2 regions of the Oceanobacillus sp. FSL W7-1309 genome follow, and region 2 is predicted to be linked to the other one. Evidence: riboswitches for the same ligand, from Rfam matches in the RefSeq annotation. Region 2 holds a riboswitch; the other holds the start of a gene.
What was found. Region 2 has a riboswitch for S-adenosylmethionine ahead of NST46_RS21090 (cyclase family protein). Riboswitches for the same ligand answer to the same signal wherever they lie in the genome.

Region 1: it holds a riboswitch for S-adenosylmethionine, as region 2 does, so the genes downstream of both, NST46_RS08025 (sodium:solute symporter family protein) here and NST46_RS21090 (cyclase family protein) in region 2, are expected to answer to the same signal.

The regions. Positions count from the first base shown of each region.
Region 1 covers NZ_JBBOBX010000001.1:1,702,347-1,720,281, forward strand. Annotated here, with positions in the region: rRNA gene NST46_RS07955 (16S ribosomal RNA) at 1-1,100, shown strand, start outside; tRNA gene NST46_RS07960 (tRNA-Ile) at 1,188-1,264, shown strand; tRNA gene NST46_RS07965 (tRNA-Ala) at 1,287-1,359, shown strand; rRNA gene NST46_RS07970 (23S ribosomal RNA) at 1,500-4,418, shown strand; rRNA gene rrf (5S ribosomal RNA) at 4,493-4,608, shown strand; tRNA gene NST46_RS07980 (tRNA-Asn) at 4,647-4,721, shown strand; tRNA gene NST46_RS07985 (tRNA-Thr) at 4,725-4,797, shown strand; partial or broken gene NST46_RS07990 (catalase) at 4,868-5,092, shown strand; partial or broken gene NST46_RS07995 (catalase) at 5,086-5,313, opposite strand; gene NST46_RS08000 (hypothetical protein) at 5,813-5,947, shown strand; gene NST46_RS08005 (methyl-accepting chemotaxis protein) at 5,907-7,979, shown strand; gene NST46_RS08010 (TetR/AcrR family transcriptional regulator) at 8,165-8,782, opposite strand; gene NST46_RS08015 (MMPL family transporter) at 8,919-11,168, shown strand; gene NST46_RS08020 (glutathione ABC transporter substrate-binding protein) at 11,491-13,053, shown strand; SAM riboswitch class I at 13,130-13,237, shown strand; gene NST46_RS08025 (sodium:solute symporter family protein) at 13,352-14,977, shown strand; partial or broken gene NST46_RS08030 (flagellin N-terminal helical domain-containing protein) at 15,434-15,640, shown strand; partial or broken gene NST46_RS08035 (flagellin) at 15,923-16,561, shown strand; gene NST46_RS08040 (YheC/YheD family protein) at 17,081-17,935, opposite strand, start outside.
Region 2 covers NZ_JBBOBX010000002.1:1,718,621-1,731,970, reverse strand. Annotated here, with positions in the region: gene NST46_RS21130 (nucleoside hydrolase) at 1-730, shown strand, start outside; gene NST46_RS21125 (MurR/RpiR family transcriptional regulator) at 1,231-2,073, shown strand; gene NST46_RS21120 (M20 peptidase aminoacylase family protein) at 2,138-3,262, shown strand; gene NST46_RS21115 (GNAT family N-acetyltransferase) at 3,280-4,077, shown strand; gene menC (o-succinylbenzoate synthase) at 4,156-5,271, shown strand; gene NST46_RS21105 (YkvI family membrane protein) at 5,368-6,420, shown strand; gene NST46_RS21100 (5-methyltetrahydropteroyltriglutamate--homocysteine S-methyltransferase) at 6,509-7,615, opposite strand; gene NST46_RS21095 (5-methyltetrahydropteroyltriglutamate--homocysteine S-methyltransferase) at 7,659-8,762, opposite strand; gene NST46_RS21090 (cyclase family protein) at 8,784-9,536, opposite strand; SAM riboswitch class I at 9,636-9,738, opposite strand; gene NST46_RS21085 (MBL fold metallo-hydrolase) at 9,919-10,857, shown strand; gene NST46_RS21080 (CBS domain-containing protein) at 10,919-11,656, shown strand; gene NST46_RS21075 (3'-5' exonuclease) at 11,682-12,296, shown strand; gene NST46_RS21070 (acyl-CoA synthetase) at 12,466-13,350, shown strand, end outside.

The DNA of each region.
Region 1 (17,935 bases), on a different contig from region 2:
TAGGGAAGAACAAGTTGGGTAGTAACTGACCCAACCTTGACGGTACCTAACCAGAAAGCCACGGCTAACTACGTGCCAGCAGCCGCGGTAATACGTAGGTGGCAAGCGTTGTCCGGAATTATTGGGCGTAAAGCGCTCGCAGGCGGTCTTTTAAGTCTGATGTGAAAGCCCACGGCTTAACCGTGGAGGGTCATTGGAAACTGGAGGACTTGAGTACAGAAGAGGAGAGTGGAATTCCACGTGTAGCGGTGAAATGCGTAGAGATGTGGAGGAACACCAGTGGCGAAGGCGACTCTCTGGTCTGTAACTGACGCTGAGGAGCGAAAGCGTGGGTAGCGAACAGGATTAGATACCCTGGTAGTCCACGCCGTAAACGATGAGTGCTAGGTGTTAGGGGGTTTCCGCCCCTTAGTGCTGAAGTTAACGCATTAAGCACTCCGCCTGGGGAGTACGGCCGCAAGGCTGAAACTCAAAAGAATTGACGGGGGCCCGCACAAGCGGTGGAGCATGTGGTTTAATTCGAAGCAACGCGAAGAACCTTACCAGGTCTTGACATCCTCTGATACCTCTAGAGATAGAGTTTTCCCTTCGGGGACAGAGTGACAGGTGGTGCATGGTTGTCGTCAGCTCGTGTCGTGAGATGTTGGGTTAAGTCCCGCAACGAGCGCAACCCTTGATCTTAGTTGCCAGCATTCAGTTGGGCACTCTAAGGTGACTGCCGGTGACAAACCGGAGGAAGGTGGGGATGACGTCAAATCATCATGCCCCTTATGACCTGGGCTACACACGTGCTACAATGGATGGAACAAAGGGAAGCGAACCCGCGAGGTCAAGCCAATCCCATAAAACCATTCTCAGTTCGGATTGTAGGCTGCAACTCGCCTACATGAAGCCGGAATCGCTAGTAATCGCGGATCAGCATGCCGCGGTGAATACGTTCCCGGGCCTTGTACACACCGCCCGTCACACCACGAGAGTTGGTAACACCCGAAGTCGGTGAGGTAACCTTTTGGAGCCAGCCGCCGAAGGTGGGACTAATGATTGGGGTGAAGTCGTAACAAGGTAGCCGTATCGGAAGGTGCGGCTGGATCACCTCCTTTCTAAGGATTATTACGGAAACATACTTGGTTGTTTGGTTCAGTTTTGAGAGATTAATTTCTTTCATGAACATGATACTTATAATAGATGGGCCTGTAGCTCAGCTGGTTAGAGCGCACGCCTGATAAGCGTGAGGTCGGTGGTTCGAGTCCACTCAGGCCCACCATCTATTTTGAATTTTATATCGTGGGGCCTTAGCTCAGCTGGGAGAGCGCCTGCCTTGCACGCAGGAGGTCAGCGGTTCGATCCCGCTAGGCTCCATTTTTGTACCTTGAAAACTAAATAAGAGTAACAACGACATCAATATTAATGCAAAAGGCTGAAGCGACTGTTCTCAGGAGCTGAAGCTGGATTAAATAAAAGCAAGGCTAATAAATTAGTACGCTTATTTACTGTAACTTAGTTAAGTGAATAAGGGCGCACGGTGGATGCCTTGGCACTAGAAGCCGATGAAGGACGGGACTAACACCGATATGCCTCGGGGAGTTGTAAGTAAACTTTGATCCGGGGATTTCCGAATGGGGGAACCCACTGTTCGTAATGGAACAGTACATGCATCTGAATACATAGGGTGCATGAGGTAGACCCGGGGAACTGAAACATCTCAGTACCCGGAGGAAGAGAAAGAAAAATCGATTTCCTGAGTAGCGGCGAGCGAAACGGAAAGAGCCCAAACCAGAAAGCTTGCTTTCTGGGGTTGTAGGACACTCCACTCGGAGTTACCAAGGAATTCTTTAAATGAATCGACCTGGAAAGGTCAGCCACAGAAGGTAACAGCCCTGTAGTTGAAAAAGAATTCCCTCCGGAGTGTATCCTGAGTACGGCGGAACACGTGGAATTCCGTCGGAATCCGGGAGGACCATCTCCCAAGGCTAAATACTCTCTAGTGACCGATAGTGAACCAGTACCGTGAGGGAAAGGTGAAAAGCACCCCGGAAGGGGAGTGAAATAGAACCTGAAACCGTGTGCCTACAAGTAGTCGAAGCCCGTTAATGGGTAACGGCGTACCTTTTGTAGAATGGACCGGCGAGTTACGATCGTATGCAAGGTTAAGTGGAAGACACGGAGCCGCAGCGAAAGCGAGTCTGAATAGGGCGAATGAGTATGCGGTCGTAGACCCGAAACCGTGTGATCTACCCATGTCCAGGGTGAAGGTCAGGTAACACTGACTGGAGGCCCGAACCCACGTATGTTGAAAAATGCGGGGATGAGGTGTGGGTAGGGGTGAAATGCCAATCGAACACGGAGATAGCTGGTTCTCTCCGAAATAGCTTTAGGGCTAGCCTCAAGAAATAGAGTACTGGAGGTAGAGCACTGATTGGACTAGGGGCCCTCACCGGGTTACCGAATTCAGTCAAACTCCGAATGCCAGTTACTTTTACTTGGGAGTCAGACTATGGGTGATAAGGTTCATAGTCGAAAGGGAAACAGCCCAGACCGCCAGCTAAGGTCCCAAAGTATACGTTAAGTGGAAAAGGATGTGGAGTTGCCCAGACAACCAGGATGTTGGCTTAGAAGCAGCCATCATTTAAAGAGTGCGTAATAGCTCACTGGTCGAGTGACTCTGCGCCGAAAATGTACCGGGGCTAAACGTATCACCGAAGCTGCGGATTGTTCTTACGAACAATGGTAGGAGAGCGTTCTAAGTGCTGTGAAGTCAGACCGTGAGGACTGGTGGAGCGCTTAGAAGTGAGAATGCCGGTATGAGTAGCGAAAAAAGAGTGAGAATCTCTTTCACCGAATGCCTAAGGTTTCCTGAGGAAGGCTCGTCCTCTCAGGGTTAGTCGGGACCTAAGCCGAGGCCGAAAGGCGTAGGCGATGGACAACAGGTAGATATTCCTGTACCACCTCATGATTGTTTGAGCGATGGGGGGACGCAGTAGGATAAGGAATGCGCACTGATGGATATGTGCGCCCAAGCAGTGAGAAAGTCAGATAGGCAAATCCGTCTGGCAATTTCAAGCTGTGATGGGGAGGGAAATTTAGTACCGAAGTTCCGGATTTCACACTGCCAAGAAAAGCCTCTAGTTAGATCATAGGTGCCCGTACCGCAAACCGACACAGGTAGGCGAGGAGAGAATCCTAAGGTGAGCGGGAGAACTCTCGTTAAGGAACTCGGCAAAATGACCCCGTAACTTCGGGAGAAGGGGTGCTTCATTTACATGGAGCCGCAGTGAATAGGCCCAAGCGACTGTTTAGCAAAAACACAGGTCTCTGCGAAGCCGAAAGGCGAAGTATAGGGGCTGACACCTGCCCGGTGCTGGAAGGTTAAGGGGAAATGTTAGCCGCAAGGCGAAGCTTTGAACCGAAGCCCCAGTAAACGGCGGCCGTAACTATAACGGTCCTAAGGTAGCGAAATTCCTTGTCGGGTAAGTTCCGACCCGCACGAAAGGTGCAACGACTTGGGCACTGTCTCAACGAGAGACCCGGTGAAATTATACTATGCGTGAAGATGCGCATTACCCGCGACAGGACGGAAAGACCCCGTGGAGCTTTACTGTAGCCTGATATTGAATGTCTGTGCAGCTTGTACAGGATAGGTGGGAGCCTTGGAAACCGGAGCGCTAGCTTCGGTGGAGGCATCCGTGGGATACCACCCTGGCTGTATGGACATTCTAACCCAGGACCGTGATCCGGTTCGGAGACAGTGTCAGGCGGGCAGTTTGACTGGGGCGGTCGCCTCCCAAAAGGTAACGGAGGCGCCCAAAGGTTCCCTCAGAATGGTTGGAAATCATTCGTAGAGTGTAAAGGCACAAGGGAGCTTGACTGCGAGACCTACAAGTCGAGCAGGGACGAAAGTCGGGCTTAGTGATCCGGTGGTTCCGCATGGAAGGGCCATCGCTCAACGGATAAAAGCTACCCCGGGGATAACAGGCTTATCTCCCCCAAGAGTTCACATCGACGGGGAGGTTTGGCACCTCGATGTCGGCTCATCGCATCCTGGGGCTGTAGTCGGTCCCAAGGGTTGGGCTGTTCGCCCATTAAAGCGGTACGCGAGCTGGGTTCAGAACGTCGTGAGACAGTTCGGTCCCTATCCGTCGTGGGCGTTGGAAGTTTGAGAGGAGCTGTCCTTAGTACGAGAGGACCGGGATGGACACACCGCTGGTGTACCAGTTGTTCCGCCAGGAGCATCGCTGGGTAGCTACGTGTGGAAAGGATAAGTGCTGAAAGCATCTAAGCATGAAGCCCCCCTCAAGATGAGACTTCCCATCACTTCGAGTGAGTAAGATCCCTCAGAGACGATGAGGTTGATAGGTTCGGTGTGGAAGCGTGGTGACACGTGGAGCTTACGGATACTAATCGATCGAGGACTTAACTAAATTCTTTATTTGATGTCTTGTTTACTCTTATTTAGTTTTTAAGGTATAAATCAATATTTTACCTTATAAAGTTGTCTGGTAGCAATAGCGAAGAGGCTACACCTGTTCCCATGCCGAACACAGAAGTTAAGCTCTTCAGCGCCGATGGTAGTTGGGGCTTTGCCCCTGCAAGAGTAGGACGCCGCCAGGCTGCTTTTTTCGTATTCTGGATTTTTTACATAAGACTATTCCACAGTAGCTCAGTGGTAGAGCAATCGGCTGTTAACCGATCGGTCGTAGGTTCGAATCCTACCTGTGGAGCCAATTGCTTCCATAGCTCAGCAGGTAGAGCACTTCCATGGTAAGGAAGGGGTCGTCGGTTCAAATCCGGCTGGAAGCTTATATGTAAAACGCTTGTCTCATTCGAGATGAAGCGTTTTTTTTTGAATAAAAATTTAACTAGTATCCGTTCTACAGTCGCAGGTTCCCGCGGATCTGGAGATTTAGCACGTGATGTTCGTGGGTTTGCGACAAAATTTTATACAGAAGAAGGGAATTATGACCTGGTTGGAAATAATATGCCTGTATTCTTTATTCAGGATGGTATTAAATTTCCAGATTTTATTCATGCTGTGAAACCAGAACCACATAACGAAATTCCACAGGCCCAATCTGCGCACGACACATTTTGGGAGATTGCCTGGCGTCCATAACCATCACGCTGGTTGTTATGTACCTCGGGAACCGATTTATTAATCGGAAGTTCATGGAAGTTCGGTCCGCCTAAACGAATCAGCTGTGTATCTGTGTATGAGAATAGCCTCGTTTGTAAGAGCGGATCATTACTAAAGTCGATTCCAGGGACCACATGTCCGGGATGGAAAGCTACCTGCTCCGTTTCAGCAAAGTAATTATCGAAAGTATGTACTCCAAACCCTTCCATCATCCGGAAGCTTCTTGGGATAGGAAAGCGTTATTTGATAGATAAAGATGAGGGAGGCAGCTAGCAGACATAAAACGGCCCCATATACGATTTTAATATCATATTTGGGGCGTTGACGTTCCTATCCATCCGTATAGTATATATTAATTTCTACTCTTCATTGTTAATCCATTCAATGAAGAGAAAAAATTGCATTACCCTCTAGAAAATAGGACTGCATATGAAAATAATTAGCGAAAATAAATTGACAATATAAAAAACTAGTACTTAAGTACCTAATAAAGTAAACTAATGGTATAATTGGATTAGCTATTCTTTAATGGGAAACTAATGTAATGATACATAAATTAACCATTTAATATGCTGATATGGTAGGAAACAATTGAATATCTAAAAAAACTTTGCTTCTAGTTAGTGAATATTATGTGAGAAGCAGAGTTTCTTTTATGTTGCAAATCAATAAAGGCTTTTGATGTTTAATCTAAATTATGTGAACCACATAAACTATTACCGGATCATATCACAACGAGTAGCATCATCAAAATACAAGAAAGAAGGAATTTATGGTGGCGGCAAAAGAAAAGAAAAAGAAGTCGGTACGATTTAATTGGATTCGCAAAAGTATATCAACAAAAGTAGCTGCAGCACTTTTTATAGCTATATTTATTGTGTTTTCTGCAACAGGATTCTTTATACATATGTATACAAAGGCATTATTAGTTGAAAATGTTGAAACTGACTTATCAACTAAAAGTGATGCAATCGCTGCACAGGTTAATAGCATGTTTAAAGAAGAAGCGACCATTGTGCGGCAAATGGTAACGAATCAAGAGTTTGGCAAGTTCTTAAATACAACTGACTCTCGAGATGAAGTTTTAGAAAATGATTATTATGATGGTGTATTACAGTCGCTTGATGAGATTGTTGAAACAGATGATTCAATCGCAATGGCATGGGTTGCGAGTAATAAATCAAACTTTTTAATTGGAAGCAATAATGTTTTATCAGACCCTAGCTTTGACATAACGAGTAGACCTTGGTATGAGGCAGCTATAGCGGAAGAGGATGTTTATTTTACCGAACCATACATGGATGAAGTATTTGGAAAAATTATTTTGAGTGCAATGAAGCCAATTAAAGTGAATGGGGATACAGTCGGTATTGTTGCAATTGATATCTTTCTAGACCAGTTACCAGAGCTTATGCAATCTTATAAAATGGGTGAGAGCGGATATTCTTTCTTAATCTCCAGTGATGGAACGGTTTTATATCATCCAGATGAAACATTAATCCTTGAAGAACAGCTGCAGTCTATGTCTGGTGAACTAGGGAATATAGGTAATAAAATGATTGCAGGTGAAACAGGTCTTCAATTAGCGCAAATAGGTGACAGTTTAGAATATATTGGGTATTCACCAGTTCATACAACCGGCTGGTCCATTGGTACAGCGTTACCAGAAGAAGAAGCTTTAAGTGAACTTGGGACGTTTACGATGATGATGGTCTTGTTTTTTAGCATTGCCTGTTTAATTCTTGTTGTAGTAGTGGTTGTTTTATTAAAACGTATGTTAAAAGATCTTCCTCAAATTATGAAAGTGATGAAGGATTTAGAATTAGGTAATTTAAGGGAAACAAATTTGCAAGCTAAATCGGATGATGAAATAGGTCAATTGGTAAGCTCTACAAATACGATGAATGAAACACTGCGAGAACTCGTAATGAAAATCAAAAATGTATCCGAGACGGTTACCAGTAAAAGTGAAGAATTAACGCAGTCAGCAAATGATGTGAAGATAGGATCTGAACAAGTGGCGACTACGATGCAGGAATTAGCGTTTGGCTCAGAGTCACAAGCAAATACAACAAGTGACCTTTCTTCCTTAATGGCTACATTCAGATCAGATACCGATCAAGCATATACGAACAGCAATCAGGTATATGAATCTTCTAATCAAGTATTGAGCCATACAAATGAAGGCAGAAACTTAATGGAAAAATCGACAGAACAAATGGAAACAATTGACAGCATTATTTATGATTCTGTACAGAAAGTAGAAAACTTAGATTCACAATCTCAAAAAATCTCTGATTTAGTATCTGTTATTAAAGATATCGCTGATCAAACGAATTTATTAGCTTTAAATGCTGCGATTGAGGCAGCTCGGGCTGGAGAAAGTGGAAAGGGATTTGCAGTTGTTGCCGATGAGGTTAGAAAGCTTGCAGAACAGGTTGGGTCATCGGTAAGTGGCATCACAGATATTGTTGGAAATATTCAAAGCGAAACAAGTCAGGTAACGAAGTCTTTACGAGATGGATATAAAGAAGTTCAACAAGGAACAAGTCAATTAAAAGTAACAAGAGATACGTTCCAAACAATAAGTACTTCAGTCACGCAAATGGTAAATGATATTAAAACAATTTCTGATAAACTATCTACCATTTCTGATACCAGTGACAATATGAATACTTCCATTCAGGAGATTGCAGCAATCTCGGAGGAATCTGCAGCGGGTGTTGAACAAACCTCTGCATCTTCACAGCAGATTAGCAGCTCAATGGAAGAAGTTGCACTAAGTTCAGACGAGCTCGCTAAATTAGCGGAAGAATTAAATGAATTGATACAGCATTTTAGGAGTTAAAAAGATTATAAGATGAGCCCAAATAAATGGCTTTATACGAAAACAACGCTATCTTTCATAGAGTAGCGTTGTTTTTTTGTAATTTAAAAATTGCTATCAATTTGTTGTATAGGTGAATAGCAATTTCCTATATCTGCTATCTTTGTATTCGGCTTGTTATCCCACCCTCAATGACACAGCTAGCTTTAGTTTGCCAATCCATCCCAATAAAAGTCTACAATCTGCGTTACTAAATCATCCAGTGATCGGAATGAATTTTTAAAATTAGTATCCATATTGTTTCCGGTTGTTACCAAAGATACAAATAGAAGCGCTCCTAAGCGTGGGTTGCTTCTGGAGATTTCTCCATTATCCATTGCCTTTTTTAATGCATGCTCTAATTCTTCATACATTTTTTCTTCTGCTTGCTGCATCAATTGCAGTTGCTCCTGTGAAAGAGATGTCTTTGCTTCCTTCATAAATGAATGGATATCAATATCCACAGTCGCTTGTAAATGGCCTTTGGCAAACTGAAACAGCTGCTTTTTCAATGGCTCATTGGTTGAGAGAATCGCCACAATTCTTTCATGAATTCGATTCATTAACTGGACCATTGCATCCGTAAAAAGGTCTGCCTTTGTTTTGTAATAGTAATACACCGTTGCTTTTGTGACATCACATTGTTGGGCAACATCGTCCATGGATACTAACGGATATCCTTTTTCCAAAAACATTTCTGTAGCGATGTGTAAGATAGTATCTTTCGTTGAGATTCCATCCTGTTCTTTACGAGGTCTCCCTAATGTTCGATGTTTGCGTTGCATCATGAATTCCACTCCAAATTATTTAAACTAGACTTATTATACCATAATTTGAAAAAAACTTGATTAATTAACCTACTAGTATATATAATTACAAGATACATGGTTAAGTGCATTGATAAAATTTGCGCTAGAAAGGATGAGATTTGTGAAAGGTCTATTGAAAAATTGGGGAGGTATTGTTGCGAATACCAAAACCCGTTGGGCGACCTTGTTTATTTGGGTTTTATTGATTGGAATATTTTCATATATTTGGCCACAAGTTAATGATCGAGAGACGTCGGATACACAATTATTACCAGAAGATATGATGTCTGTCGAAGCAGGTAAAATTACGAACGAAGAATTCTCTAATGATGCTGGTACACCATTGCTTTTAGTGTGGCATCGTGATGGAGGGTTAAATAATTCGGATTATGAGATGATTCAATCTCTTTATCAGAATCTAAATGATGAGCCGGTTAATCATCAAACATTTATTCCACCATTTCAGGATGCTCCTGTTGAAGCTTTAAGAGGAAGTGCTTCTGAAGATGGAAAAGCACTGACAACACCGGTATTTTTTGATGACACTGCAGCAACAAAGGAATTACAAGCGGCACTCGACCAACTAGAAGTTAAAATAAATGATGCATTTGGCAGTGAGGTGCTGAAAAGTGATATAGACGAGTCTGGCTTACATGTGCGTTTTTCTGGACCTATTGGAATTCAGACTGATACCGTTTCCTTGTTCAGCAATGCAGACTTTACCTTGTTAATTGCAACTGTATTGATTGTATTTATTTTACTTATTTTATTGTATCGCTCACCAATTTTGGCACTTGTCCCGCTTGTTGCGGTTGGGATCGCCTATGGAATTATTAGTCCACTGCTTGGGTTTTTTGCGGATCAGGGCTGGATTGTTGTGGATGGGCAAGCGATATCGATTATGACGGTTCTTTTGTTCGGAGCCGGAACAGATTATTGCTTATTTTTAATTTCACGGTACAGAGATGAGCTGCGAATTGAAAAAGATAAACATGTTGCATTAAAACGTGCGATTAGCGGTACTGGCGGGGCCATCATGATGAGTTCCCTTACTACTGTTTTAGGATTGCTTTCACTCGGGCTAGCCTATTACGAATCCTATGATCGTTTTGCTGTACCTTTTAGCTTATCGATATTTATTATGGGACTCGCAGCATTAACCGTGCTTCCTGCGATTCTGGCCTTACTTGGCCGCTTTGCTTTTATCCCATTTATCCCACGACCTGAAGAAATGATTCAGGAAATTGAGAAGAAAAAAGGGAAAAAGCTGCGTCGTCCGAAACCAAGTCATCGATTTGGGAAGAAGATTGGAAAAGTGGTTACAGAAAAACCATGGACCATTATTCTTGTTAGTATAGTTATTCTTGGTGGCCTGGCTGCTTTCGTACCAAAAATGCAATATACCTATGCTTTATTAGATTCTTTCCCAGAGGATATGCCATCACGAGAAGGATTTACATTAATTGCAGACCATTATCCTCCAGGTGAAATTGCTCCTGTCAGTGTGATCGTCGATACAAATGGAGCGGATGTTTCGTTACAGAACGAATTGGCAGAGCATCCTTACGTTGAGATTGTTGATGATCCTGTGGAAGGATCGGAAAATAAGGATATCCAGGAATGGAAAGTGACACTTTCGATTGATCCGTACTCCACGGAAGCGGTAGAAAGCGTTCCAGAGCTCCAGGCTATTGCAACGAGTGCACTAAGCGATGCTGGTGTAGTCAATGCAGATGACTATGTATGGCTTGGCGGTGAAACGGCGACATTATACGATACAGATCAGGTAACCAATCGAGATCAGGGGTTAATTATACCTGCCCTTCTGCTCATTATAGCGGTATTACTTATCGTTTTCCTAAGGTCCATTGTGGCAATGGTCTATTTATTGTCAACCGTTATCATTTCGTATTTATCTGCGCTTGGTTTAGGGTGGATTGTGCTCCATCATATATTTGGAGTTACAGAAATTCAAGGATTAATTCCGCTCTATGTATTCGTCTTTTCGGTTGCCCTAGGTATTGACTACAACATATTCCTTGTTTCTAGTCTATGGAGCAATCGAAAGGAAATGCCGCTCAAACAGGCTATTTCTAAAAGTGTTGCAGAAACGGGAAGTGTAATTAGTTCAGCAGGGCTTATTCTAGCTGGTACGTTTTCGGTTCTAGCTGTAATGCCTTTGCAGGTGCTTGTTCATTTCGGTACGATTACTGCGATCGGAATCTTGCTGGATACTTTTATCGTCAGACCATTGCTTGTTCCAGCAATTACAACAGTACTTGGGCGTTTTGCGTTCTGGCCTGGTAAGCTATGGAAGCTTCGGGATGATGAGAGTTTGAAAGAACGTGTGAGTGAAGAATGATTTTTGAGTTCGGCTGCTGGCAGAGGTGTCAGCAGCTTTTTATATACTATTACTTTCAAGTGCGAAATTCCAAAATGCCTTATTTGTTGCTATACAGGCTAATTAATTTGTCATAAAGAACGTGGAGTGGTATGATATTATATGCTTAATTCGCAGTTAATTAATAGGAATTATAGAGTTAAGGGGGATTGTTTTAAAAGAAAAATTGAAATTTATAATATGGTGGGGAGTATGTGAATAAATTAGGATTGATGAAGTTGTGTAAATAGTAGAATAAGATCTACCTTATACTCAAAATATCAACACGTGGAGTGTGGTTAAATTGAAAAAAGCATTATTATTAATTTTACTTATATCGGGTTTATTGGTTATTTCTGCATGTGCTGGTGACGGAGCAGATGAATCAGAGAATGCAGAGGAACAAAAGGATCTGACAGTTGGATTAGCTGCAGAGCCAGTATCGCTGGATCCGCACGCTGCAAATGATGGTAACTCCTTATATGTGATGAATGCCATCTATGATACGTTGGTTGAACAAAACACAGATTTGGAGATTCAACCAGCTTTAGCTGAGAGCCTTGAACAAATTGAAGATACTGTCTGGGAAGCAAAGCTTAGAGAAGATGTTACGTTCCATGATGACAGTGCATTTAACGCGGAAGTAGTAAAAGCGAACCTGGATCGCGTTCTTGATCCTGATATGGGCTCACCGCTAGCCTTTTTATTCGATATGATTGATTCCGTGGAAGTAGTAGACGAATATACGGTACAGATTCATACAAAATATCCTTTTTCAGCATTGCCATCTCATTTGGCACATCCGGGCGGGCATATGATCAGTCTTGAGGCGATTGAAAAGGATAATGAAGCAATAGCTAATGGTGGAGAACCGTTTGCAACAGTTAATGAGAACCCAATCGGTACAGGATATTTCAAATATGATGACCGAACAAGTGGAGAACAAATAAAAGTTGTAAAAAATGAAGACTATTGGGGAGATAAGGCCGGTGTAAATTCGGTAACCTTTAAATTTGTCCCAGAGGATTTAACACGAATTGCAGAGCTGCAAACGGGTGATTCGGATATCATTTATCCAGTAAATACAAGCAATATTGACGAAGTGGATACGAATGAAGGTACACACGTTAAACAATCGGATAGCGCAAGTATGTCTTATCTTGGCTTCAATGTAGAAAAAGAACCATTTACAGATCCTAGGGTAAGACAGGCGATTGCAAAAGCAATTAATAAAGAAGAAATTATCGAAGGGGTACTAAATGGTGTGGCCTTACCAGCAAAAGGACCGCTCGCGCCTACCGTGTTTGGGTATGATGAGGATGTAGAGCCTATCGATTATAACATTGAGGAAGCAAAGGAACTATTAAAGGAAGCGGGCTATGAGGATGGTTTCAATGCGACAATCATGGCCTACGATACAAATACATCGGATATCGCGCAGGTTATCCAAGCAGAACTAAAAGAAATTGGTATCACTATTGACATTGAGATGACCGAAGTAGGAACTTATTTAGAAGTGACTGGTAATGGCGGTGTTGATATGTTTATCGGAAGCTGGGGGACTGTAACATTGGATGCGGATTACGGACTGTACCCGATGTTTCATTCAGCAAATGCCGGAAATCCAGGAAACAGGTCTTTTTATGCGAATGATGAGGTAGATGAGTTGCTGGAGGAGGCAAGACAAGAGGGAGCGGAAGAAGAAAGACTGCAACTATATAGTGAAGCACAACAAATAATTGTAGATGAAGCTCCAATCGTTCCACTTTACCATTCTGTATTGCTAGCTGGTTTAAGGGATGAAGTGAGTGGATTTTATCAGTATCCAAGTAGTTTCCCATTTTTGCGTGATGTAACGATTGATTGACAGATAAATTGAATTTTAAAATAACATTGACTTTTTCATCGTGAAGGTGTAATTTTAATACAATTGAATATTGAACTTCTTATCAAGAGAGGTGGAGGGATATGGCCCTTTGATACCTCGGCAGCGGGCTCAATTTATTGAGTACTGTGCCAATTCCATCAGACACTGGTCTGAAAGATAAGAAGAGGTGCCCTGAATTTATCTACCCTCTTCTTATGGAAGGGGGTTTTTGCTTTGTCTTTGTAATTGAATATTCGTTTGGAATAAGGTGATGTAAATATTAAGGGAGTGACTAGTTGTGACAGAATATGGTGTATGGACAATTATACTGGCATTAGGATATACATTTGCGCTCATATCGGCAGGGCAAATTGCCAAAAGACGTGTGACAAAGAAAGATAGTTATTTTGTTGGAAATCGGAATTTCAATAAATGGATTGTTGCGTTTTGTATAACTGGATTATTCTCGGGATCCACATTTATCTCTATTTTGGAGTTATCTTATTTAACCGGTATCTCCGCAATCTGGTATGGGGTGGCGGAAATGGTTCAAATATTTATTATTGCTTTGTTGATTATCCGTTCTTTCCGGAAAAAGATGCTTGTAACGGTTTCTGGTTTGATAGGAGATACGTATGGTAGAACGGCAAAAGGCTTATCAGGAGCAATTACTGCATTTGCCTTTCCCATGTGGTCCGTTGCCACGGCAATCGCATTTGCTTCTGCATTTCATGTGTTTACAGGTATTTCATTGAGTTTATCCGTTGCGTTTACTGCTATTTTACTTTTTATCTATTTACAAGCTGGTGGCATGTGGTCCATTGCCTTTACACAAACGATGAATATGTTTGCATTCGGATTAATGATCGTAATTGGAGTTGTTGCCTTTTTCATCAATCCCGGAATATCAGGTTTAGCTGCATTGAACATGGAGCGTCCAGAAATGTTTAACTTTGGAAGTGTCGGACTGCAAGTAATTGTCGTCTGGTTTGGGACGTTCCTCGTTAACGTCATTCTGGCTCAGGCTGCTTTCCAAATGGCATTATCCTCCCGCTCGCCAGAAGAGGGTCAAAAAGGACTTGTCATGGCTGGATTCATGGCGATTCCATTTATAGTCGGTGGCGTTATCTTCGGAATATCAGCTGCCACCGTTGTGCCGAATGCATCCACTGGACTTATCGCGATTCCCCAGTACTTGATGGAAGTCTTGCCTGCCCCATTAGTAGGTTTGTTTTTCCTTGGTGTATGGGGTTGTGCACTCGGATGGGGTGGACCTTGTCAGTTCTCAGGTGCCACAAGTCTCGGACGTGATGTGGGAAGTGCGATTAATCCAAATGCCACAGGGGACCAGCTTATTAAATATACGAAAATCTCGCTGCTGCTTTTAACCGGCCTGATGATTGCGTTTGGCTTATTGCGAACAGAGCAATCGGCATGGTGGAATGTATTTGCTTGGACGATACGAAACAGTGCCACGTTTGCACCGGTAGTAGCCGCATTATTCTGGCCGGTGGTAACGAAGCGAGCTGTAGTTGCTTCCTTGTTCACTGGATTTACTAGTGGACTGTTATGGTATTACCTGGGCGGCTGGCATCCACAGGAATTTTATCTAAACATACACCCGGTTTGGATTGGAAGCTCGGTTAATATCCTGACAATTACGTTGGTGACGTTGGCTAATAGAAGAACGAGTTTAAGATTGCGAAAAACAGATCGCTTTGGTTACTTGGGATTAATTGGAGGAGTAATTTTTACACTGGTTAATATTTTATACTTTGAACAGGCGTATAATAGTGGATTGTTTGGGTTGTTTATGTTTGTAGCTATATTGAGTTACTTTATAGCAGCAATTCGGTTTGTGAGGTTAGATGAGCGGGGAGCGATAGTTGTAGAAGAACAGGAATACATTGCGTCCAACAGTTAAGAACATAACACCATTCAATTTCTAAATAGATAGAAAGTTTATCTACCGGTTAATAGGGGTATAGATGATTTATCGCAATGAAAAGTAATGAGTAAAAGTGTTAATAGGGAATGGAGGTAGAATAAGTATGGATTTAATTATCACTGCTTTCGTTGCCTTGATTGGTGTCTTTGTATTAACCATTAGGGCGTTTACAGCGGTTTATAAAAATAGATTGAAGGATTCTAATTAGGAGAGAGATTTCTATTAAATAATGCATAAGGGCATCCTTCTTTAGGAGGAGGTCCTTTTTTGGGTGACCAAGTAGTACTGTGGTCTATTTATGTTTAATCTACTGACATAATAAAAAGTTTAATAAAATTGCTAAAACATTCCTAAACCATGCCGATATAAATAATGAAGCGAGACACAAGGATGTGACTTGCTAAAAATTAAAAACATGGAGGTAGATTGATCATGATTATCAATCACAATATTTCTGCTCTTAACGCACATCGTCAATTAGGAGCAAACCAAGGTGCAACACAAAATTCATTGGAGAAACTTTCTTCAGGTCTTCGTATCAACAAAGCTGGAGATGACGCTGCTGGACTAGCAATCTCTGAAAAAATGCGTGGACAAATTCGTGGATTGGAAATGGCTACTAAGAACGCTCAAGACGGTAAACTAGATATGCCGCTCTAAGTAGTAATACTTAGATGAAAACTCCGTGAATTCGGTGGAACCCCAAACCAAACTAGCAGTTGTGGATGGTGGGCAATACCGAGCCAAGCCTAGTGAATTGTAAAAAACCTGTAGCTAGGAAGGTGTAACGATCAGGTAGTGAGGATACAGACCAATAAACTACCCACGAGCGCGGGGCATCCTTAGGGATGAAGATATGATCTGAACTTTATGGAAACATAAAGAAGTAGTGGATTAAATGCCATTGCGGTAACAAATTTGATTTCTCTTATCCAAACTGCTGAAGGTGCTTTGAATGAAACTCATTCAATTCTTCAAAGAATGCGTGAGCTAGCGGTTCAGTCTTCAAATGATACAAACAATGATACTGACCGTCAAGAGCTTCAAAAAGAAATGAACCAATTACTTGAAGAGGTAGATAGAATCTCAGGTGATACGGAATTTAATACGAAATCACTTCTTGATGGCAATTTCTCTGGTAAATTCCACATTGGTGCCAACGAGAATCAAAGTATTGAATTAGAAATTGGTGATATGAGTACTGAAGGTTTAGAAGTAAGTGAACTAACTGTTGCGGATCCTACAGCTGAAGGAGCAACTGGTGGGATATTGACTCAAGAAAGTGCTGATGAAGCTATTACTACTATTAACGATGCAATTGAAAAAGTATCTGCTGAACGTTCAAAACTTGGTGCATACCAAAACCGTCTAGATCACACAATTAACAACTTAGGTACATCAGCAGAAAACCTAACTGCTGCAGAATCACGTATTCGTGACGTTGATATGGCGAAAGAAATGATGGAGTTCACTAAGAACAATATCCTTTCACAAGCGGCACAATCAATGTTAGCTCAATCCCAGCAAATGCCTCAAGGAGTGTTACAACTCTTACAGTAATTTGGTGGGAAGGGCGTCTAATCTGGTAACGGGTTAGAAGATAACTGGGTGAATTGCTGGAACTTCCTAAAGTGTTTTGTACCACAACGTAGCTGGAAACGGCAGACGTGAAGGTTTGAAAAACAAAGCAATGAAACAATGGATAATCAGCAGCCAAGCGCCTGTGGTGAAAACCTGGCGAAGGTTCAACGACTAGAATGCACTGCCTAACAGTTAAACTTAAGGCAATGAGATTCGTAGGGTGGATCATTTCCATTCGAAGTGCCCAGCCCCTTAAGAATAAGGGTGAAGATATAGTCTATTCTATGATCGAAAGACATAGCGGCAAAGCAAGCCAACCAACAACCACAAGGTGTTTTACAATTACTTCAATAAGAAAAATAGTTAAAGGAACTCTAGTTATACTAGGGTTCCTTTTGAATTAGTTAAAGTTATTAAAAATTTTGATGAACCTCATATCAAGCAAGCTAAAAGCTGCCAAGTGCTTTCTTGACAGCTTACAACTTATAACCACAACCCTTATATCTTAACAAAGCTATCATTGCTCTTAGTCAAAAGGCCTAGATAACTAGCATATGAAATAACATTTTCTGCGTATGTTGCAGTATCATAGATCGTGTTAGGGCTATTTGGGTTTACCTCTATTAGGCTTAGATGCTGATTATCATCTATTCCTAACTCGATAGTTACTTCAGTTACTACGTTACCATAAATTTTTTGAAGACTAACACCAACTGTTTTAGCTAATTCTTTAATCTTACTTTCCAGCTCGGTCGCTTCTTTTTCTCCATAATTATCCCGAAGAAATTCAGTAAGTTCTTCCGTAAGGTTTTTCGAAGTATTGTCAGCAGGATTGGCTTTCAAGTCTGCAAAAAGGCTAATAAATTTCCATTTATCTACTTTATCTTGTATTAGTTGCATAGAAAAGGAAGTTGGTTGTCCATTTTTATTCAGAGATCTAGCATCTTTCTGAACGATAAAGTTGTCTTCTTTTATCAATTCTTTTAACTTGTTTAGTAACGGAAACTCACTATATTCTGTTACCGATGTCCCTTTTGTAACAAAATATTTACCATTTGATAGCTTTTCAATGTACTGAGTTCCTGAAATATTTCCACTTTCTAACTTTAAAATAACTTTACCGTACTTCTCAATAAAGCTGAAGATATCTCGTGTTTTTGAAACTTTTTGATAGGGTGCAAGAATATCGTTAATTTCTTCACTAGCCTGGAGCTTCTTATATATTCCAGATTTTTTATATTTCCTGCCCGTCCATTTATTGGTAAATGCAATATCTTCTAGTTCTTCATAAATCCATTGAGCATCTTCATCACCTCGAAGCTGTAAACGATCAATTATGGCATCAGGATATTC
Region 2 (13,350 bases):
TCGTGGGAAAAATCCTTTTCCGAAAGACTGGCGTATGCATGCATTTTATGTTGATGCTCTGCCGGTTTTAAATGAATCTGGAAAAGTTGTAACACCGGTGGCGGAAAAGCCAGCACATCTTCATTTAATAGATACGGTTTTAGCAACTGAAGATAAAACAACTTTATTATTTACAGGACCGCTCACTGACCTTGCTCGTGCATTAGATGAAGCTCCTGAAATTGAAGAGAAAATTGAAAAGCTTGTTTGGATGGGTGGTACATTCCGTGAAGCAGGAAACGTACATGAGCCTGAACATGATGGAACAGCGGAATGGAACGTGTTTTGGGATCCTGAAGCAGCCGCTCGTGTATGGGATACCAGCATAGAAATTGATTTAGTGGCGCTTGAAAGTACAAACCAAGTACCGCTAACCTTAGATGTGCGTGAGCGTTGGGCTAAAGAACGCAAATACCTGGGTGTTGATTTTCTTGGACAATGTTATGCGATGGTACCACCACTTGTTCACTTTTCAACGAACTCTACATACTATTTGTGGGATGTGTTAACGACCGCATTTGTTGGAAATCGTGATCTTGTGAAAGTACAAACCATTAACAGCATAGTGCACGCTGATGGTCCAAGCCAAGGCCGTACAGTTGAAACCGCTGATGGACGACCTGTTAATGTCGTTTATGATGTAAATCGCAATGCATTCTTTGATTATATGACTGAATTAGCAAAAAAGTAATAGAGGGGACTTCTGGATGTAGGCAAAAAACGAGCTATTATTGATACCGATACATCTTGGTGATGGTACGATTGCTTTAAGATGCTCTGTTTTTGCACTACAACAATAATCGAAAAAAGAAGCAAGTTCCAAAAAACGGCCATTAGCGCAAAAAGCACTATTTCTTTAATAAGATTTTCCGCAACTATCAACGTTTTAATAGAGCAACCAAGAGCCTAATTTCTCAATATTAATACTGAGAAATTAGGCTCTTAATGATGGGAATTTCCTTCTGCTGTAAACACACATTTCCTGACACTGCCAAAAGGTCGTGCAAAATATTGTCTAAATTAAGTGCAAACTAACGTCAGCTGCCTGAAGCAATATAGTCTTTTTAAAATCAAATACAGGGTGACATACATTCGAAAATATGATAGTATAAATTAACTGAAAAAAGGAATTACTTCTTTTCTTTTGATAAATAAAGGAATTCCTTTATTCGCTGAATAATGAGGGATTATATGGAAAATATATACCAAAAAGTTTATGAACAAAAAAATATATTTACGAACAGTTTACAGAAGATTGCATCATATATCTTAGAGAATCCCAGGTTGTTTGCAGTTTCTTCTGCCACGGAAGCTGGAAAACAAATTGGAGTTAGTGAAACAACTATCATACGATTTTGTAAACAACTTGGATATAAAGGATATAAGGAACTTCAAGAGGAGGTTCAAAATATCCTATTACAAAGGAGTTCATTATCTGATTATGTAGAAGATAAAAAGGTTGATGGCGGAACAGAGAATTCCATTAAACAATTAATGGCGAGTGATGCAGGAAACATTCAAAAAATGATGCAGCAGCTGTCAGAGGAAAGTCTCTCAACAGCTGTAACGAAATTAACAAATGCAGATCGTGTTATTGTTGCTGGAGTTCGTTCCTCTCATGCACTAGCAAGCTGGTTTTCGTATTCACTCGACTTAATCCACGGAAATACAAGGATGTATAATCCTGGCACAGATGATATTCTATTGAGGCTAAGTGAGCTCACTGAGAAAAGTGTGTTTGTAGGATTTTCTTTTCATCGCTATGCTGTAGATACGATTAATATTGCTAAGCATGCTAAGGATAAGGGAGCGTTTGTAATTGGAATTACAGATTCAAGCTTTTCTCCAATTACAGCATATTGCGATTTAGTATTAAATGTGCAACTGTCTGGTAAATCAACATTAGATGCAGCACCAGCAGTGATGTCATTGTCAAACAGTATCATTGCTTCAATATCACTTGAAAATAACGAAAAAGTTAAGCAAAGAGTGGAATTGTTTGATTCTATAAATGGAAAAGATTTTTTTGACTGATAAGAACAGCTTTCTTATTTTGTACGACGCCAAGTTTTTTAAGCTTAGATGGGAGTTAATTAAAATGAACGCAACATTGAAAAAAATAAATCCATTATTAGAGGATATATTTAATCATTTACACGAACATCCAGAGATTAGCTGGGAAGAAAGGAAGACTACGGATTATATTGAACGGTTGTTTCAAGGGAAAAACTGCACGATTAAACGTTTTGAAGATTCGACGGGATTAGTAATTGATATAGGTAGTGGCAGTCCTGTTATTGCCCTCAGAGCAGATATTGATGCCTTATGGCAGGAAGTGAACGGGACATTCCAAGCAAACCACTCTTGCGGACATGATGCCCATATGACGATTGTCATTGGTGCTCTCCTTACAATCTTAGAAGAAAAGAAACAGTTTAAAGGAACGTTTCGGTTTATTTTTCAACCGGCAGAGGAGAAAGGCAATGGTGCGTTAGCTTTTGTGGACAAGGGTATTGTTGACGATGTGGATTATTTGTATGGAATGCATTTGAGACCGATAGAGGAGTTGGGATATGGACAATTTGCTCCGGCTATTGAGCACGGTGCAGCTAAGTTTATCCAAGGCCATATAAAAGGGCATGATGCACACGGAGCAAGACCACATTTAAATGCAAATGCCATTCAGGTTGGTACGGATTTTTTTCAAGCAATAAATAGCATTCATGTGAATCCAATGATTCCTCACTCTGCTAAAATGACTGCATTTCATGCAGGTGGAAAAAGCTCAAACATAATTCCCGGAAATGCTAGTTTTTCAATTGATGTTAGGGCTCAGAATAATGAGGTGATGGAAGAAATAACAGAAAAAATTTATCGCATTGCTTCATCGCTAGCACAGCTTCATGACGTGGAAATTGACTTGTCAGTTGGTGCAAATGTGGCCGCTGCGGTGCTTGATCAGGATGCAATATCTTTTATGAGACAGGCAATAGTTGAATGTGCGGGAGATGAGAATTTATCCCCGGTTATTACAACAACAGGTGGCGATGATTTTCATTTCTATACGATTAAACGCCCAGCTTTAAAAGCAACAATGCTGGCAGTTGGCTGCGATTTGGTGCCAGGTTTGCATCATCCTGAGATGACCTTTAATCATAACGCTATTCCAAAAGCAGTTGAAATTATAACATGCGCCTTATATAAAACAATGGAATCATTATAGTAGAAGGAGTCTTTCTTGTGGTAAAAGGTAAACTCGAAATTAGGAAATTAACGACGCTGGATGAATTAAGAGAAGTTCAGAAGTTAGAAGAAACTGTTTGGCATATGTCGGCGATCCCGTTGCATCAAACATTTACAGCATTAACGAATGGCGGCATTATTTTAGGCGCCTATGATTCTGAAAAGCTAATTGGTTTTCTATATAGCTTTGCAGGATTTGATGGGAAAAATGCTTACCTATGCTCTCATATGATGGGAATACTTCCAGCGTATAGGAAAGATGGAATCGGAAGAAAGCTAAAACTGAAGCAAGCAGTATTGGCAAGGGAAATGGGCTATGAAGTAATAACATGGACATTCGATCCATTGGAAAGTGTAAACGCCTATTTAAACTTGCATAAGCTTGGTGCCAAAGGAGTTTATTTTAAAGAAAATCACTACGGTGAACTAGGCGATGAGTTTAGCCAAGGCCTGCCATCTGATCGTTTTCAAATTATATGGGATATCAGTCAAACCTGCGAAGAGAAGGAAACCATATCAGTTGATGCAGCAAATATATTATTACAAATGGACTCTGAGCGTAAGCCTGTTCTAACAGACAATTATCATGCTAATGATAGTATGGAATGGGATATGTGGCTGGTTGCAATTCCAGCAAATTTTCAAAGTCTGAAAGAGGAAAACTTTAATCTTGCAAAAGAGTGGAGATTGACAACGCAAGAGCTCTTTAGAAGACTCTTCCAACATGGCTATCAAGCTTCCGACTTTATTCATTATGCTGAAGACTATAATTATTATGTTTTTCGCAAACAGTAAGTATTAAAGCAGGTAGAAGAGGTAAAGCTTTTCTGCCTGTACGATGAAAAGTTATGAATTTAAACAGGAGGATATACAATGACAATACCTATAAAACAGTTAAAAATACATAAATTGAATATGCGTTTAAAAGATCCTTTTACAACAAGCTTTGGTACCTTTCAGGATAAGAAATTTTTTATTACAGAGCTCATTGATGAAGACGGAAATCGCGGGTATGGGGAGTCTGTTGCATTTTCAAGTCCTTGGTACAGTGAAGAAACGGTAAAAACCAACTTGCATGTCATGGAAGACTTTCTTATTCCGATTTTAAAAGATAATCAAATTAACCATCCGGAACAAGTATCTGATTTATTCCATCCAATTAAGCGTAATAATATGGCAAAGTCTGCATTAGAGGGAGCGGTTTGGGATCTATATGCAAAACGAGAAAAACTCACCTTAGCTGCAGCTCTAGGTGGAGAAAGAAAACAAATTGATGTTGGAATCAGTATTGGAATCCAACCTACAGTAGATGATTTAATTCAAACGATTCAACACTTTGTTGATGCCGGCTACAAACGAATAAAAATAAAAATTAAGCCGGGTTGGGATGTAGAGGTACTTCGTGAGGTTCGCAAGCATTTTCCGGATATACCAATTATGGCAGATGCAAATTCAGCGTATACGATTGATGATATTGAACATTTACAAAAGTTAGATGATCTCAATTTAATGATGATTGAACAGCCATTGGAGCATGATGATATTGTAGACCATGCGAAGCTTCAAGCGGTTATGAAAACACCAATATGTTTAGATGAGAGTATTCATTCACTTGAAGATACGAGAAAAGCCTACGAGCTTGGCAGCTGTAAAATTATTAACATAAAAATTGGACGAGTCGGTGGATTAACCGAAGCGAAACGAATACATGATTTTTGTATGGATAAAGGTATCGACGTTTGGTGCGGTGGAATGCTTGAAGCTGGTGTAGGCAGGGCGCATAATGTTGCATTAACAACATTAGCACAATTCGTGTTACCAGGAGATACAGCTGGTTCATCAAGATATTGGGAAAGAGACATTATTAAACCGGAAGTAGTTGTAGAGAATGGACTGATAAATGTTCCAGATCAGCCTGGAATTGGCTATGATATCGACGAGGAAGCGATGGATGAATTTACGGAATGGACAAGAGTCTATCATTTTTAATAAAATACGGTGTTATATAGAGGAGCGCATTGTAAGCTCTCCTCTTTTACAAGATAAAAATTCATAATATTATGATATATCGAAGGGGATTTACATATGAAAAAGAGTCTTCAGGTTGCTGGAGCTTATGTTGGATTAATTGTGGGAGCAGGGTTTGCTTCTGGTCAGGAAGTCATGCAGTTTTTTACAAGCTTTGGAATCTATAGTGTAATTGGAACCATCATCGCAGGGTTACTCTTTGCATTTCTAGGAATGCATGTGCTTCAGTTAGGAACTTATTATCAAACAGCATCACATCGTGAAGTAATTTATAAAATATGTGGAAGATATTTTGGCTTTGCAATCGATCTATTAATTACATTCTTTCTGTTTGGTGTTGCAGTTGTCATGATTGCAGGTAGCGGGTCGATATTTGAACAACAATTCGGTATTCCTCCACTTGTTGGGAACTTAATCATGACTGTAGCTGTCATTGTTACACTTTGTTTGAATGTAAATAAAGTTATTGCGGTAATTAGTAGCATAACGCCTTATTTATTGGTATTAATATTTATTATTACAGGATATTCTTTATTTACGAGTGATGCAAGCTTTAGTCAGTTAAATGCATTGGCAGAAGCGCAGCCTGCTTCAGCCCCTAACTTTATTATAGGAGCATTGCTCTATGTTTCGTATAATCTTGCAGCAGGATTTGCTATGCTGGCCGTCATTGGCGGCACGATTAAGGATAGAAAAACTGCTGGCTGGGGTGGAATTCTTGGTGGAATCGGACTTGGGTTATTACTATTTCTAATTAATTTGAGTTTATTTATGAATATCGGGTCTATTCAAGAAGCAGATATGCCTACATTAGTACTGGCGACAGAGGTATCGCCAATTGTTGGTATCTTAATGGCAATTGCTTTATTAGGGATGATTTTCAACACAGCAGTAGGTATGCTTTATGCTTTTACTGCACGACTTGTGCCGCAGAATACGAGAACGTTTAAAGGAGCCGTTGTTATCATAGGTTTACTAGCTTTTGGTGCAAGCTTTATTGGCTTTACGACACTTGTAGGGACCGTTTATCCAATTACCGGATATTTAGGCTTTGTTTTAATTATTGCGGTTATTATATCTTGGGTTAGATTAAGAAAAGCACAATCATAAATGAGAAAAACGAACAGCAATTGCATGCTGTTCGTTTTTTTAGAAAACTTGGTATTCACCAAGTTTGGGCGATGCCAAGTCTACATGATTATTTCCAAATCTCTTTCGATAACTCAACAATATATTTCAATTTTGTCCATTGCTCATCCTCTGTTAGCTTATTCCCGTGATGCGTGGAAGCAAATCCACACTGTGGGCTTAAAGCAATTTGCTCTAATGGCACAAATCGTGATGCAGCTTCAATTCGCTTTTTGATCACTTCTTTATCTTCTAGCTCACCAAATTTTGATGTAATCGCGCCAATAACAACTTGTGCTCCACCTTTTGGAACATGTTTCAACGGTTCGAAGGTTCCAGAACGCTCATCGTCATATTCAAGGAAAAAGCCGTCCACTTTCTCTTTCGCAAATAAGGTTGGAGCAACTTCAGCATAGCTGCCTTGGAATGCCCAGCTAGAACGATAGTTTCCGCGACATAGATGTGTTGTTACAATTAAATCCTCTGGTTTGTCTTCGAGTACACCATTTACAATACGAACTGCTAAATCGATTAATTGCTCTCTTGAATAGCCGCCAGTATCGATTAATTTAAAGTCAGAAGATGAAAGTCCAGCAATGTACACATCGTCTAGTTGTAAGTAACGCACACCAGCATCATAGAATGCTTTTACAGCATCTCGGTATGCTTGTGTAATATCGTTGGCATATTCTTCAATATCTGGATAAATTTCTGGGTTTCGTATCCCGACTTCAAATAGCTGGTTTGGACTTGGAATCGTTTGTTTCGGAACCGCACGGTAACCAACAATTTCCTTAAATTCAATAAAGTCCTTAATAAACGGATGATCGGCATTAAAGGAAATTTTCCCGGTGTTACGCACATGATATCGGTCTGTTTCTACGCCATCGAATTGATAGCCTTTTTCGGTGTTGTAGCCTTCAATCCCATTTAAATGCTCAAGAAAATCAAGATGCCACCAGCTGCGACGGAATTCACCGTCGGTTACTGCTTCTAATCCGACTTCAATCTGTTTATCAACAATACGTTTGATTTCCTTTGTTTCGACTTCACGTAATTCTGCTGCAGTGATTTTGCTTGTTTTAAAATCTTCTCTTGCCTGACGTAGGTTCTCTGGACGTAATAAACTTCCTACGTGATCTGCTTTGAATGGCGCTTTTACTAGCGTTTGTGTCATGATCTATTCCTTCTTTCTTTTATTTTAATAGTAGGTAGGAAAATTATCCCCAAATCTCTTTTGAAATGTCTACGATAAATTTCAGTTTATTCCATTGTTCTTCCTCTGTTAGCTTGTTACCATGATGGGTTGACGCGAATCCACACTGCGGACTTAAAGCTATTTGCTCCAACGGTACATAGTTAGCAGCTTCCTGAATGCGTGCTTTCAATGCCTCTTTATCTTCAAGCTCACCAAATTTAGATGTTACAGCGCCAATGACTACTTGTGCACCGCCCTCTGGGATATACTTCAATGGCTCAAAGGTTCCAGAACGGTCATCATCATATTCTAAGAAAAAGCCATCTACTTTTTCTTTTGCGAATAATGTTGGTGCAATTTTTGCGTAGCTTCCTTCAAACGCCCAGGTAGATTGATAGTTTCCGCGACATAGATGTGTTGTTACAACTAAATCCTCTGGTTTATCTTCTAGCACACCATTAGCAACACGAAGCGCTAAATCGATTAAATATTCTCTTGTTAATTTACTATCATTAAATGGAATCGTATCAGAGCTCAATCCTGCAATATAGACATCATCTAATTGCAGGTAACGACAGCCAGCATCGTAAAATGCTTTTATCGCATCACGGTAAGCGACGATAATATCATGTGCATATTCCTCAATGTCTGGATAGACATCTGCATTCCGAATCCCAGCATTGAATAACTGATTTGGACTTGGAATCGTTTGTTTTGCGACAGCCCTGTCACCAACAATTTCTTTAAACTCAATAAAATCTTTGATGAATGGATGGTCTGGGTTAAATGTTATTTTTCCAACATTGCGCACGTCGTATTTTTCCGTTTCCACGTCCACAAATTTAAATCCATGATCTGGTACATAGCCTTCAATACCAATAAAATGCTCTAAGAAATCTGTATGCCAAAATCTTCTGCGAAACTCCCCATCGGTTACAGCCTGAAGGCCAACTTCAATTTGTTTATCAACCACTCGCTTAATTTCCTCTGTCTCAATCGTACGAAGCTCACTTGCCGGAATAGCTCCTTCTTTAAAATCCTTTCTCGCTTTATGAACCCTGTCCGGTCGTAATAAACTTCCTACGTGATCTGCTTTAAATGGTGCTTTAATTAATGTTTTCGTCATGAAAATCCCTCCATATTTTTATTAAGGTAATATTGCAAAAGATCTTACTGGGAATCCAGTTGCTTTTTCTGGTTTGGCAACGATATTAAAGATATAAGCACCTTTTGTTGGTACTTTATCTAAATTGGTTAGAAGCTCGATTTGGTATGTATCTTGCTCCAGCACATAATACTCGCCAATGAGTGAGCCATTCTTTCGGACATCGATGGAGGAATCTGTATCAAATGTTTCATGACCGACAGCATTTACGTTTCTTTCTTCAAATAAAAATCGCAATGCGTCAATTCCCCATCCAGGCAAGTGACTATTACCAGCTTCGTCCTTATTTTCAAAAGCAGTTTTATCTGGCCAACGTTTACTCCAGTCGGTTCGTAACGCTACAAATGTACCTGCTTCAATCTCACCATTTATTGCTTCAAATGCTAGAATATCTTCTTTCGATAAGGTGAAGTCATTATTTTCTAAAGCTTCCTTTGACTTATCGATCACCACAAGCGGTAAAACAAGTTCCTTTAATTCAAGCTCTTCAAGATAACGTTGATCCTGTACAAAATGAATTGGTGCATCAATGTGTGTGCCGTATTGTCCAGGAAAGGTAAATCGTTGTGCGAAAAAGCCATCATCATGTGTGAAAAGTGTTTTGAATTCGGCATCGTCAAATGCTGCGAAGTGTGGTGAGTTTGGCCCGAATGTGTGCGTGAGGTCTACCCAATTTTTCTTTTTCAGTAATGCAATTGCCTGTTGCAATTCTGTTCCTGCTTGAACCGTTGCCATTTAATCCCCTCCAGTAGTTTTTTAAAACTTCTTTAAAGAAAAGAAAAAACCTCTTCTTAAAAATAAGAAGAGGTTAGGCACCGTATCGTCTAATATCTCTTCTTATCTTCAAGCAATCATTGCTTCTGGAATTGGCACAGTACTTAAAAAGTCTGTTGCCGAGGTATCATAGGGCCAGTCCCTCCACCTCTCTGGATAAGAAAGTTTTTTGTATGAAATTAATAATTAGAGTACTCCATACGATTCTGAATGTCAACCATTAAAATTAAGAATATTACATGTAGCGTGAAAAAAATTGCAAAAGTTAGAGATTCTTGCAATCTAACTGATCAACGCTAAAATTAATAGTATAGAAAGAGCTTTGTACAATGGGGATGATATTTTGTTAGTTAATGTAAGTGAGGGTATAGAAAAGCTAGTCGTTCGTTTTCCAGGAGGAATGCAAGAGGTAAATAGCTATCTTGTCAAAGGAGAGAATGGCTATACCGTTATTGATACAGGGATTTATTCAGAGGAAGCAATTGCGACTTGGGAAGCGCTATTTGATACTGGTGTTGAAGTGAAAAAGGTTGTTTTAACACATACACATCAGGACCATATTGGTCTAGCGAGATGGTTTCAGGAGAAAAAGGGAGTTCCCGTTTACACATCGAAACTCGGGTATAAGGAAATGCTGAAACATCGTGATAAGAAGAAAATTAAAGAAAATCTTGCTGATTTGCTTCATATGCATGGGGGGCCGAATTTGCCTGGCAGAATAGGTAATGATTCCTTTATCTATGAATTTGAACCAGATGGATTCTTTGATGAAACTGATACCATCCTGTTAGGGAATCAGTGTTTTGAGGTTGTTTGGACACCGGGTCATGCTCCGGATCACTATTGCTTTTATCAAAAAGACAGGAAGCTAATGCTGATTGGCGACCATATTTTAAATAAGATTTCTCCTGTAATCGGTTTGTGGACAGGGGAGGAATTCAATCCATTAAACGATTATTTTGCATCCGTTGAGCGGATGCAGCATTATCCGACAGCATTAGCCTTACCAGGGCATGGTGAGAATATCCATCGCTTGAGTGAACGTGTACAAACATTGATTCAAGGACATGAGCGTCGGTTAAATGAGGTTGAAAGCATTGTGAAAGCAGAGACTTTGACAGCAGCCGAAGTGTGTGAAAAAATTTATGGCAGCCTAAAATTTAGTCACTTTGTTAGCCCATTTATGGCGACTTTAACAAGACTAATATACTTAGAGTCGATGGATAAGATACACCGATTTTATGATAATGAGAAAGTTTATTTCAGCATTAACCAGTCGTAATATTTGAGTGTACGAAATCACTGGTATGTAGAAGAGAGAAAACGAATAAGGAGGGCGGAAAGTGAATCGTGTTAACAATCCGATACTAAAACAAAATGAAACTGTCGTGCATCGAAACTCAGATCGTTTTTTGACGGCGTTCAATCGAATCGAAAAGGGCTTAAAAGCTTTGCTTATTAAGAAAGAAATGGGGTTTTCAAGAGCTGTTAAAGTCCTGGGTAAATCAAATGCGTTGATAAAACAGTTTCAAGATGACCTGCTTGAATTTGCTGAGTTACGAAATGCTATTGTACATAACAAGACGGATCTCATGTATACTATTGCAGAGCCACATGATTCCGTTGTAGAACGGATAGAAGCAATTGAAATTGAACTTTTAAAGCCTAGAAAAGTAGACCCGCTTTTTATTCGTAAGGTCGTATGCTTTCAAGAAACCGAGCCATTATCGAATGTACTAGAAGTCGTTAATAAGCAAGGGATTACGAAGTTTCCAGTATACAGTGGTAATGTGTTTCAGGGGTTAATTACGCATAAAGGAATTACAAAATGGTTTTCGAAAGGTATCGAAAATCGATTAACCTCTCTATTAGATGCAAGATTAGTAGAGGTCTTGGAATGTGAAAAAAGGGATAACTTTAGATTCATATCAAAGGAGACATCTGTATATGAAGCAAAGGAAATTTTTAAGGAGCAAATTGGAAAAGGCAATCGATTGGAAGCATTATTGATTACAAAGGAAGGAAGCTCCAGTGGTGGACTAGTTGGGATTGTTACCAATTGGGATATTATGGAGATTTGAGTATGCAATACGAAAGGGGACAGCTATGGAGTTTGTAGCAATAGACTTTGAAACTGCTAATGAAAAACGTTTTAGTCCTTGTGCGGTTGGTTTAGTAGTAGCCAATGAGCATGGCATAATAGATGAATTCTACAGCCTTATCAATCCATTAATGGAATTTAAATCATTCAATACGTATATTCATGGGATTACTGAGCATGATGTTGCTGATGCTCCTACATTTGCAGAGGTTTGGCCGACATTGCGGAATTACTTAAACGACCACCTAACAATCGCACATAATGCAAGCTTTGATATGAGTGTGATTCGCAATACACTTGATTATTACAAGCTCTCATATCCTGACATGGACTACCTTTGTACCGTAAATATCGCTAAAAAGCTTTGGCCGGAATTGGAGAACCATAAATTAAACACACTTGCTACCTATCATAACCTTCAGTTTGAACATCACCACGCACTAGAAGACGCTAGAGTCGCTGCGCAAGTGATGATTCAAGCATTACGGGATACCAAAACAAACTCTCTTGACCGTTTTTTAGAAAAGTGCAGCATGACAAATGGAAAAATTTATGACCGTGGCTATTATCCGCCAAAAATGAAACGTGTAAAAGGAAGTACAAGACTATATTTAAAGTAAATTAAAAATGCTAGAATATCTGCAATGATTGTTCTAGCATTTTTTTATGCTTACGAATAAATATACTTGAATGAGTACTGCAACTTGCTATCTTTAATTAACTGAATTAAAATAATAGATAGAATATTCAACAGGCTTGCCATCATGATACCATTGAGGGAGTGGTAGGATGAATACCAATACAAATGTACAATCTGATTTGGATAAATTGCTGCAAAGAGCAAGAAGAAACACATTAGGAGATTTATTAGCTCGTACGAGAGAAAGAACCCCGACTAAATTTGCATTCGCTTATCAAAACAAACGGTTAACCTATGAAGAGCTTGATAACATTGTTAATCAGACAGCACATGCATTTTTAGCAGATGGCATGAAAAAGGGAGATATGATTACGGTCATGTCTAAAAACAGCCTTGATTTTATTGTAGTAAATTATGCGCTTGCACGAATTGGAGCGGTTATGATTCCAATCAACTATATGCTTAATCGAGAAGATGTGCAGTATATTGTAGAGCATGCTGATGTTAATGGTTTTATTGCTTCAGAGGAATACGCAGGCTTACTCGATCACTCTGTTGGCAAACAGAATATTAAATACCGTTATCTGATGGATATAACCCTTCCTTATAATGATGAAAATAAAGGATGGAAGCCATTATCCCAAGCACAAGAAGGGATGTCCACTCAATTAATGGATGCAGATATTCTTGATGATGATCTCGTGCAAGTTTTATATACAAGTGGAACGGAATCAAGGCCTAAAGGAGTCATGCTTACACATAAAAGCCTTATTAGTGAATACCTCAGCAGTATTGTAGATGGTAAAATGGGGACGGAAGATATCGCAATCCATGCATTGCCGTTATATCATAGTGCACAACTGCATGTTTTTTTGGGGCCGAGCGTTTACCTAGGATCTAGTGGGATTATTCTAGGATCAGCAAGCCCGGAATTAATTTTAAGGACAATTGAGGAAGAAAAAGCAACACAGCTATTTTGTCCCCCAACTGTATGGATTGGATTATTACGCCATCCAGATTTTGATAAGCGTGAT